Regions from separate parts of the Methylophilus sp. E2MeOHC9 genome, predicted to be linked through region 3. Evidence: riboswitches for the same ligand, from Rfam matches in the RefSeq annotation. Region 3 holds a riboswitch; each other region holds the start of a gene.
The links. A riboswitch is a leader RNA that binds a small molecule or an ion and turns the genes downstream of it on or off. The one in region 3 is predicted to bind cobalamin.

Region 1 (3,281 bases), 1.5 Mb from region 3:
CATCCAGTGCACGCACCACCAGGTCGGCCAGGCCTTCCAGCTCGTCCAGTGATTCCAGCGCGCCCAGGTTGAATGCAGACAAGGTACATAAGGCGATTTCGCCTTCGGTATCGTTGATGTCGTTCAGGGCATTGGTTGGCAGTGCGATTTCCATACACAGGTTGGATTGGCGCACAGGTGCCACAGCCGGGTCAAACGGGCTATGCGTGTTGCAATGGTCTACGTTCTGGATGTAGATACGGCCTGTACCGGCACGTTCTTGCATCATCAGCGAGAACAGCTCTACGGCTGGCAGCGTGCGTTTGCGTATGCTTGTATCGGCTTCGTACTGGGTATACAGGCGCTCGAACTCATCCTGGTCGGCAAAGAAAGCGTCATATAAACCAGGCACATCATGTGGCGAGAACAAGGTGATGTTCTGGCTCTTGATCAGGCGCTGATACATCAGGCGGTTGATCTGCACGCCGTAATCCAGGTGGCGCACGCGGTTTTCTTCCACGCCGCGGTTGTTTTTCAGTACCAGCAGCGATTCGACTTCCAGATGCCACAACGGGTAGAACAAGGTCGCGGCACCGCCACGCACACCGCCCTGCGAGCAGGATTTCACCGCAGACTGGAACAGCTTGTAGAACGGCAGGCAGCCGGTGTGTTGCGCTTCACCGCCACGGATTTCACTACCCAGGGCGCGGATACGGCCAGCGTTCACGCCTATACCGGCACGTTGCGAGACATATTTCACAATGGCGCTGGTGGTGGCATTGATGCTATCCAGGCTATCGCCACACTCGATCAGCACGCAAGAGCTGAACTGGCGCGTCGGCGTACGCACGCCGGACATGATAGGCGTAGGCAGCGAGATCTTGAAGGTAGATACGGCGTCATAAAAACGCTTGATCAGGTCCAGACGCGTTTGGCCTTTGTAGTTGGCGAACAGGCACATGGCCACCAGAATGTACAGAAACTGCGGACTCTCGTAGATCTTCTTGGTGACGCGGTTCTGCACCAGGTACTTGCCCTCCAGCTGCTTGACCGCCGCGTAGGAGAAGTTCATATCGCGCCAGTGGTCGATATAGCCATTCAGCACATCGAATTCTTCACGGCTGTAATCGCGCAGCAAGTGCTGGTCGTATTTGCCAAGCTCAGTCAGGTTAGTGACATGGTCAAACAGGTGCGGTGGCTCAAACTGGCCATAGGCGATCTTGCGCAGGTGGAAGATAGACAAACGGGCTGACAGGTACTGGTAATCCGGGGTTTCTTCCGAGATCAGGTCAGCAGCGGACTTGATGATGGTTTCATGAATGTCGTCAGTACGGATGCCATCGTAAAACTGGATATGGGAGCGCAACTCAACCTGCGATACTGACACATTGTTCAGACCCTGTGCTGCCCAGTCAATCACACGATGAATCTTATCGAGATTGATAGGTTCCTTGCGGCCATCACGCTTGGTGGCTTGCATGGATTCGTATTGTGACATTGATGGCTCCCAAATTCAGGAAGCGGAAGGACTACAGCAACGACGCAAAAGCAACACATATGCAGGCCGGGCAAAACCCGGCACCATGATGATAGCTCTGCTACTGCCGAGGACACCCCGCCTCAAACGTTAACAAGTAAAAAACTGACGGTCGGTCTCCTGGCTCTCAGGTCATGATTATTTGCGGTCGCCTTCCCGAATTTCTTCAGTGGCTTAAAGTGTTCGCAAACAACTCGCTGATCACAGTTGCGGGGGCAGCCCTGGCTTGATGACACCTGCGCGGGTTCACGCACCAGATTCCCTTTTAAATGCCGAAGAAGTGTTTCTTCTGCAAACCGTATGGATGCGACTATAAATCAATATCTATGGCTTTTCAATCAGACAAAACACAAGATATAGTTGTAAAGTCTCACTTTGCTATACAAGGTATTGTTTCTATTAAAGAATATATTCAAAGAATTTTTTTAATATATTTTTTGTGAAAATGCATTGCATTTTTAGTTGAATTGCGCATTGAATGTTACAAAGCTGAAACATTTTTATCCGCCTTATCAAAAGCAAAGGCCGGCCATGAAGGCCGGCCTTTAAACCGTCAACAATGAACCGGGTAAAGCCTGATTCATTGTCCATCTGCGACGACTAAAACCTTATATTAAAAACACCCTATGTGAGTTTAATAAAGTGTCATCTTATAAAGTACCGCGTATCGTCAGCATAAAGTTTTGCGGATCGCCGTAAAACGTTTGTAATGCATCCAGGTAGTAGTGCTTGTCGAACAGGTTGTTGATATTCAGTGCTGCTGTCCAGCGGTTATCAATCTTGTAGCTGGCCTGCGCGCTCCAGATGGCATAGCCACTTTGCTCACGCTTCACATTATCGACAGTCGTGGTGAACCCGGTTCTGCTTTGCATGACTACGCCGCCACCGATAGAGAATCTATCCCAGTCACCGTGCAACTTGTAGGTGTTCCAGGCGCGGAACAGGTTGCGCGGGTTATGATCGCCGTTCAGGCGCACGCCATTCAGGTTGGTATCACCGGCCATGACATATTTAGCATCATTAAAGGTATAGCCAGCAGATACTTGCCAGCCTGGCAGTACTTCACCGCTGATCTCAGCATCTATGCCCTGGCTTTCCTGCTTGCCGGCATTGATGTAGCAAGCGCCGCCGGAAGGTGAACCCGCACAAGTGACCGAATTCAAAGGGTCGATAATGGCGCCGTTGGACTGCTCAATTTTAAATAGCGTCAATGCCGTATTCAGTTTGCCTTGATAAAACTCGCCTTTGATGCCTGCCTCGTAGTTTTTGCCTGTCGCAGGTTGCAACGCGCCACCACCTGCGGTGAAGGTATTACTTTGCGGTTTAAAGATCTCCGTGTAGCTACCATAGAGTGACCAGTTGTCATTCAAGCTGTAAATCAGCGCAGCATAAGGCGTGACCTCGTTGGATTGCTTATAAGCGCCATTGAATGAGCTTTCATAGTCATACCAGCTGACCCGGCCACCCAGGATCAGCTTGAGCGGATCAGCCAGTTGTAACCTGACATTGCCATACAGGCCCTGCCTGGTTTCCCTGGAATCCAGCGCAGCAGCATAAACGCCTGGATAGACGCGTGGCACTTGTGACAGGTTCAGGTTATTGTAGTCAATTGGATATTGCGGTGTATAAGCGGTACGCGCAGTCCTGCTCGATGGCATCTCATTTTGCTGCCAGTTGGCACCGGCAAATACTTCATGCGTTTGCCCGAAAGCGTCAAACTTGCCGACCACCTGGGCGTCCAGTGCCGTGGTTTCATACAACACCC
Region 2 (3,281 bases), 280 kb from region 3:
TTGAACGTTGGTGCTTTAAATGCTGAGCCATATTGTGTAGTCACTTGCCATTGTGGTGATAGCGTGTAGCCGTAGCCGATACCGCCAGTCACAAAGCTGCCATACTGAGTATTATGATCCTCTCGTAAAGACAGTTGGGTACTATGCGCTTCATACTGACCGACATAGCCTAGGGTAAAGCTGTCGTTATTTCTGCTTTTATCGATATTGCGGATACTATTGGTAGAGGTCAGAGCGTCCTGCTCAAGTCTGTCATAAGCAAATGTGAGTACGCCAATGGGTAACGTGAAGTCGTGTTGCCAGGTGATCTGCGTTTGATCCGTTTGAAATCTGGTTTGGCGGGTTGGCCTTTCAAAGTTAAATGAGCGGTCCTGCCCGATGCCGTATTTAAATGTGCTTTTCCAGAAATCGGTGATTTGATCTTTCAACGTGGCACTGTAGGCCTGCTGATGCATGGTGGAATAGTTGTTGAATCCATTGTTGTTGTCGTAATGGTTTTGGCCATCGGATCCGAAAAAATTCAGATTCAAGCTATGCCCCTCAGCGATATTGAGTGTGGCGAATGCAGAACCGCCTAGATTGCGGTAGCCATCGCGATCTCTGTCACGTGCCAAGGGCGGGTTTTTTCTGGCAGAAATGCCTCGCGTGTCATAGCTGCTCACTTGAGCACCAAACTGCAACGCTTTGTATTGAGTGCTCAGACCAACATTTCCTGTATAGGTATCATAGCTTCCAGCACCGACACTGCCATAAAGGCTGGTTTTGTCGGTTAATCCGCGGCGAGTAAAGATTTGGATCACGCCACCAATAGCGTCCGAACCGTATAGGCTAGAGGCGGGTCCTCTTAAAATCTCGATACGATCTATAGTTGATAATGGTAAGTTTTCAAAGGCAGTCGTACCAGTTGTGGCCGAGTTGATTCTTATGCCGTCAACCATAACTACCAGTTGATCAGCATTGGTGCCACGCATGTAGACGCTGGCGGTATTGCCCATGCCGCCATTAGTGAGAATCTGTATTCCCGGTTGCAATTTGAGTAAATCGACCAAACCACTACCGGAAAGGCGCTCGATTTCATCGCGTTCAATGATGGTCATGTCGCCGGTAGCTGTTTTTGTCGATATAGGCGTCCTGGCTGCAGTAACGTTGATTTCACTCAGGGAAAGTGATGCTTGCTGCGTAGTACTATCGCGAAAGATATCTTCTGAGAATGCTAAAGCCGGATAAATGGCAATAAGTGTTTTTATGAGGCTTTTATACATGATTTTCCTGTAGGCATGCGACCCCGCATGCGGTAATGATCACGTTGAATCACTACGGGAAAGGAACGTAATAAAGCTGGAAATAGCCACAAGACTATTTCCTGACTTAAACGCCGTCACCCCGCGGTGTTTCAACACTATTTTGGTTGTGAGGCCGGTCTCCGGGCTTGCAAGTTTTGATCTATCGCCTTCCCGAGTGTGTACTCAGTGGCATATGGATAGACCCGCACTTGCTTACCGTTGCGGGGGCAGCACAGGCATTGCGAATGTGGATTCACGCACCTGTTTCCCAGTTTCACTCCGTCTGCAAGAACACAGCGCGGAGCACCTGACAACTGGCGCTCATTTTAGTTGAAAGCGCCTGCTTTTGCGAGCAAACATTCATTGAACAAGCAAGCTGAAATTGTTAATTTACTTTGAAAAACTACGCTTAGCTATTGACCACAATCATTTTTTTCATTGATAATGGTTCGATGGATGCTGATCTGAAAAGTTTGGAAGAGCGTGTGGCGAAGTTAATTGCGCTGTGTCATCACCTGCGTGAAGACAATGGCCAGTTACGTCAGGAGGTGACGAAACTGCACCAAGAGTCGCAATCGCTCAAGCTGAATATGACGCAAGCCAGTGTACAGTTGGAAAAATTATTGTCTGCGCTGCCACAGGAAGGTCAATAAACGATGGCTAAACAACCAATCGATATTGAGATCATGGGTCGCGCGTTCAGTGTGACGTGTACCGACGAAGAGCGCGATGTGATCGTGCAGGCGGTCGGCTACCTTGATGGTAAAATGCGTGAGATCCGCGATGCGGGCAAGATGGTCAGTGTAGAGCGCATTGCGATCATGGCGGCACTGAATATCACGCATGAGTTATTGAATACCCGCAGTGATGGCGTGGATGTGGGCGATGTGAAAAAACGCATCACGACCATGCAACAGCAAATGGATGAAGTGTTATCCAGCCAACATAAATTGTTGTAATCCGCTTAACTTCATAAAATATTCACCGTCAATATTATTAATTGGCGTATCATTTTTTATACGGTGTGCTTTTAAGAAGGTGTATTAAGGCGTTGCCTGAGTCTAAATTCCTTGAACTAGTCTTTGTTATAGGTTTCGGCTCATCAGGTGCTGTGCGATCGCACTAAGTTGGGATATCTTTTAAGACTCCCTTGGCGTGTGAACCTAATGTACCTTAGGCTGTTACCACCTGAACTTTTTGGTTCAGGATTATGGCTCAGGTAACCCCTTAATACACCTTCTCAAAAGCACATGTGTCTCTTTCTGCCACGTTACCTTAAGGCGTGGTACATCAAGTCAGCCAGGCTGACGACTTCCAGGCAACTTTCATCGCAAGATTCCAGCACTACCGGCGGCGCATAACCAGCTTCACTGGCTTCCAGCCATCGCCGGGCACATACGCACCAGCGGTCACCAGCATGCAGCCCGGGGAAGCCATAATCCGGCATAGGCGTGGATAAGTCGTTGCCCTGCGCGGTGGAAAAAGCCAGGAACTCATCGGTCATTTCTGCACAAATCGTATGCCTGCCCCTATCTTCCGGGTGAAATCCGCAACAGCCATCGCGCATAAAACCGGTGACAGGATGCGTGCTACAAGGGATAAGCAGGGTGCCGAGGACGTTTTTAGCCATGATGTAATGTGGTGAGACTTTAGTTTATGATACTGGGGTTTATGATATTTGGGTTTTAAGATGTCAGGGTTGCTGGCACTGGCATTGATGATACTGGACATTTGCATGAGAGAAGAAGGTTTTAACACATGGCACGTTATTGGCTGATGAAGTCCGAACCATCGGATGTTTCGATTGATGATCTGGCGGGCCTGCCTAATCAAAGCATAGACTGGTATGGCGTGCGCAATTACCAGGCGCGCAATTTTATGCGTGATCAAATGAAAGTGGGCGATGGCGTGCTGTTTTACCACTCCAACTGTGAGGTGCCCGGCATTGTGGGTATCTGTGAGGTGAGCACCCTGGCGTATCCGGATAAGTTTCAGTTC
Region 3 (3,281 bases):
CAGATCCTTGCGCAGGCCAACGATCAGCTTTAAATGATCAGTCGCATTGAATGCATCCTCCACAAAGAAAGCCTGTTGCTTGAGATCAGCATCATAGTTTTTCAATACCGCCGTCGTGCTTCTAAACAGGCCGGGAGAGAAGTTATATACCGGGACACTGTCTGAAACAGTGTTGCCCGCATTGCTGCTATGCAGGAAATCTGTATGCGAGATCTCCCAACCCGCTGCGATACGGTTCTGATGTCCCAACAGAGTATCAATCGAGGCCAGCTCCATGCGGTTGCCATACTGGGTCTGTTCATGTTCGATCGCTAAAAAACTGCTGCGGGTGACACGATTAGTCGTCGTATTCAGTGCGTAGTTTTCTGCGTTACGCCATTCCCGGTCCGACTTGAACCAGTAAGTCTCATTCTTGAATTTCAATGAAGGGGTGATATCCCATTCGACCTTGGCGCGGGCACGGGTATCAACGAAATCCATTTTGTCATTGTCGACATTGAAATTGGCTTTACGTAATGCACGCGAAATATTGCCGTTCACTAACGGTGAACCATAAATGGCTGTCGGTGACTCTTCTGCATGGTCAAGCGTAAAACCGATCCGTAGATTCTCTGTAGGCGTGAACAGAAACGACGACATGATTTTTTTACTTTTAAAATCACCCCTATCTATGTATCCATTACCGCCTAACGCAGAGGCATCAATACGAAAAGCACCCATTTCACCGATGGCACCTGAGCCGCCGATACCGGTACGATAGTTACCGCGTGTCCCCAACCCGAACAGAGCTTCAAGCGATGTTTCCCGGCTAGCTTTTTTCCTGACACTATTAACCACACCTCCGGCAGAACCGTCGCCGAATATGACAGAAGCAGGTCCGCGTAACACTTCAATCCGCTCGTAACCCCAGGTATCTGAAGGATAAGTCAGCGTGCCAGCACCTGTGACCAGGCGGACACCGTCTTCAGCTTGTGCGACGGAGTTGTTGCCTGTGAATCCCCGTGATGAAAAGGATTGTCCATTGCCAGGCGTGCTGATATCAGTGATGCCGGTTGTACGGGTCACCGCTTCTTTGATGCTGATGTCGCCGCGTTGGCGGATGGTGTCGCTATCAACGACGTCAACGCTGGCAGGTGTCTCTTTCGCGGTCAGGTCCAATCGCGTTGCCGTACTATTGGTTTTATTGAGGTTGATTGCTGCCTTGGGTTCCGCGCGAGCTTTTACTACCACCTCGTCCAGCAAATCCTCTGCTGCGGATGCCATGCCGGAGAGCGCTGCCAATATGGCCACGCCCAATACCTTTTGTTTAAACATGATTTAATACTCCCTGAATACCATTCAAATTAACGCGACCAAACCGTCACGTACGTTGGTAATAGCAGGGTTCAAAGTAGACAGCCTCATTCGTGCCGGTTGCGACACGACTCAGCTTGTATATGCGGTGTTATAGATATGTAAACGGTGAATTGACATTCACTTCTACTCAGGAGCACCCCGCCCTAATTCGAACTCTACGACTACACCAGGGCAGGTCTCCTGACTCTCGGGTCGCTGCCTATTCGCGGCCTTCCCAAGTCATAAACTCAGTGGCTAGATGTGCGAACAGGCTATCCGATTACAGTTGCGGGGGCAGTTCCGGAATGGTCTCGTAATCTCTTGAGACGGCACCGGATTCCCTATTAATCTGCTTGGCTATGTTTAAGCATCGCCAAGCTGAACCATGGTGGGGCGAGTGTAAGTTTGTCGTGCTTTGGTGTCAATGCATAAACAAAAACTTACACACCAGATGCTGTACTTGCTGAGACTATCCGATTATTACAGCATTTAGCTTTTGGTCGGTCTATTCCTCAAATGGGGAATAAATTGAATTTCGTGACCATCTTCTTGAGGATACTCGAAAAGCCATGCATCCTATCCAAGCGCATGGCTACTATAAACATTAAGTTTAATACTTGGACTAACCCCAACTCCCAACCCAAGCCAATCCAACATAACGGCCAACGATTGCCACCGGGATTACCGCCGAATCAGCCAGCCTCTGATTGCTAGGCTATGGCTCAAGGCGTGTGACTATGGGCAGAGTTTGTGGCTGCGAGTGGATGAATTTTGGGAATGAGTTGCGGGTGAGCAAATGGTTAGAAATACTTAAACGCCAGAATTCTGAAAACTGTACGCTGGAGGATGTTTTGAATGAAAATAAAAGACCCAAAGTATCAACCTTGAGTCTTATTAAAATGTTGCCCATTTTGAGCAAACACAGCTCCTTACATCATGCGTTTCTTCGGTCTTTGAATTAACCCAATTAAACCTAATCCTGCAATTAACATTGCTAGGCTTTCAGGTTCTGGTACTGCAGTAATTCTGACATAGAAACCTTCTTCTTTTCCGGCTAGGTTAATACCAGATCCAACAATCGTATTACCATCTGCACTAATCCCTTGTGCGCTTACTAAACGAGTAAAACCTGACATATCGACATCTTTTTCAGTTAGCCAATCCATAAGGCTTACCATCCCATCGGCCTCTGTCCACAGAAATGCTTCCTCATCAAGCCAACTCGAAAAAGAACTGCCCACAATTACAGACCCATCCGCACTAACGCCTTCAGCATTACTATGAAGATGGTCAGCAGATAAGTACCCAAGGCCAACCATACCTTCAGTTTGAGTCCAGCGGAATGCTTGACGTGTAAAACCAATGGTAAAAGAGTCTCCAATGATTACTGATCCATCCGCACTAATACCAGTAGCATTACTTTGAAGATCATCTGCAAATAGATAACCAAGGCCAACCATACCTTCAGTTTGAGTCCAACGAAATGCTTCTAGACCACTGGTAGTCGAACCATTACCAATAACTACTGATCCATCCGCACTTACTCCACTTACAAAACTATGAAAATAACCTCCCGCCAAATCACCTAACCCGATCATTCCTTCAGTTTGAGTCCAACGAAATGCTTCCGTTTTGTAACCATTTGAGGACGTGCCGACTATGACAGATCCATCGGCGTTAACACCAAATGCTCTACTGTTAGAATCTCCAGGCAAATGCCCTAAATGAATTACTCCTTCACTTTCACTCCAGCTAGCAGCCACTGAACTGTCACTTCCAACAAATACAGTACCATCTGCATTGATCACCATACCACCAAAAAGTCCACCAGATAATTCTCGCACTCTAATCATGCCGTTTGCTTGCGTCCATATAGCGTTCCCATAGATTGGAAATCCATCATCTAGAGAACCAATCTGCATCTCGCCTGTTACCACCATTCCGTT

Region 1: linked by a shared signal. The riboswitch ahead of nrdA (class 1a ribonucleoside-diphosphate reductase subunit alpha) and the one ahead of ACSSVF_RS07045 (TonB-dependent receptor) in region 3 are both predicted to bind cobalamin.
Region 2: linked by a shared signal. The riboswitch ahead of ACSSVF_RS05595 (TonB-dependent receptor domain-containing protein) and the one ahead of ACSSVF_RS07045 (TonB-dependent receptor) in region 3 are both predicted to bind cobalamin.

What each region holds. Positions count from the first base shown of each region.
Region 1 covers NZ_CP196024.1:2,981,823-2,985,103, forward strand. The annotation lists gene nrdA (class 1a ribonucleoside-diphosphate reductase subunit alpha) at 1-1,477, opposite strand, end outside; cobalamin riboswitch at 1,610-1,832, opposite strand; gene ACSSVF_RS14230 (TonB-dependent siderophore receptor) at 2,167-3,281, opposite strand, start outside.
Region 2 covers NZ_CP196024.1:1,184,865-1,188,145, forward strand. The annotation lists gene ACSSVF_RS05595 (TonB-dependent receptor domain-containing protein) at 1-1,262, opposite strand, end outside; cobalamin riboswitch at 1,398-1,609, opposite strand; gene ACSSVF_RS05600 (hypothetical protein) at 1,769-1,936, shown strand; gene ACSSVF_RS05605 (cell division protein ZapA) at 1,940-2,242, shown strand; gene ACSSVF_RS05610 (DUF2237 family protein) at 2,554-2,913, opposite strand; gene ACSSVF_RS05615 (EVE domain-containing protein) at 3,042-3,281, shown strand, end outside.
Region 3 covers NZ_CP196024.1:1,464,741-1,468,021, reverse strand. The annotation lists gene ACSSVF_RS07045 (TonB-dependent receptor) at 1-1,314, opposite strand, end outside; cobalamin riboswitch at 1,510-1,738, opposite strand; gene ACSSVF_RS07040 (PEP-CTERM sorting domain-containing protein) at 2,265-3,281, opposite strand, start outside.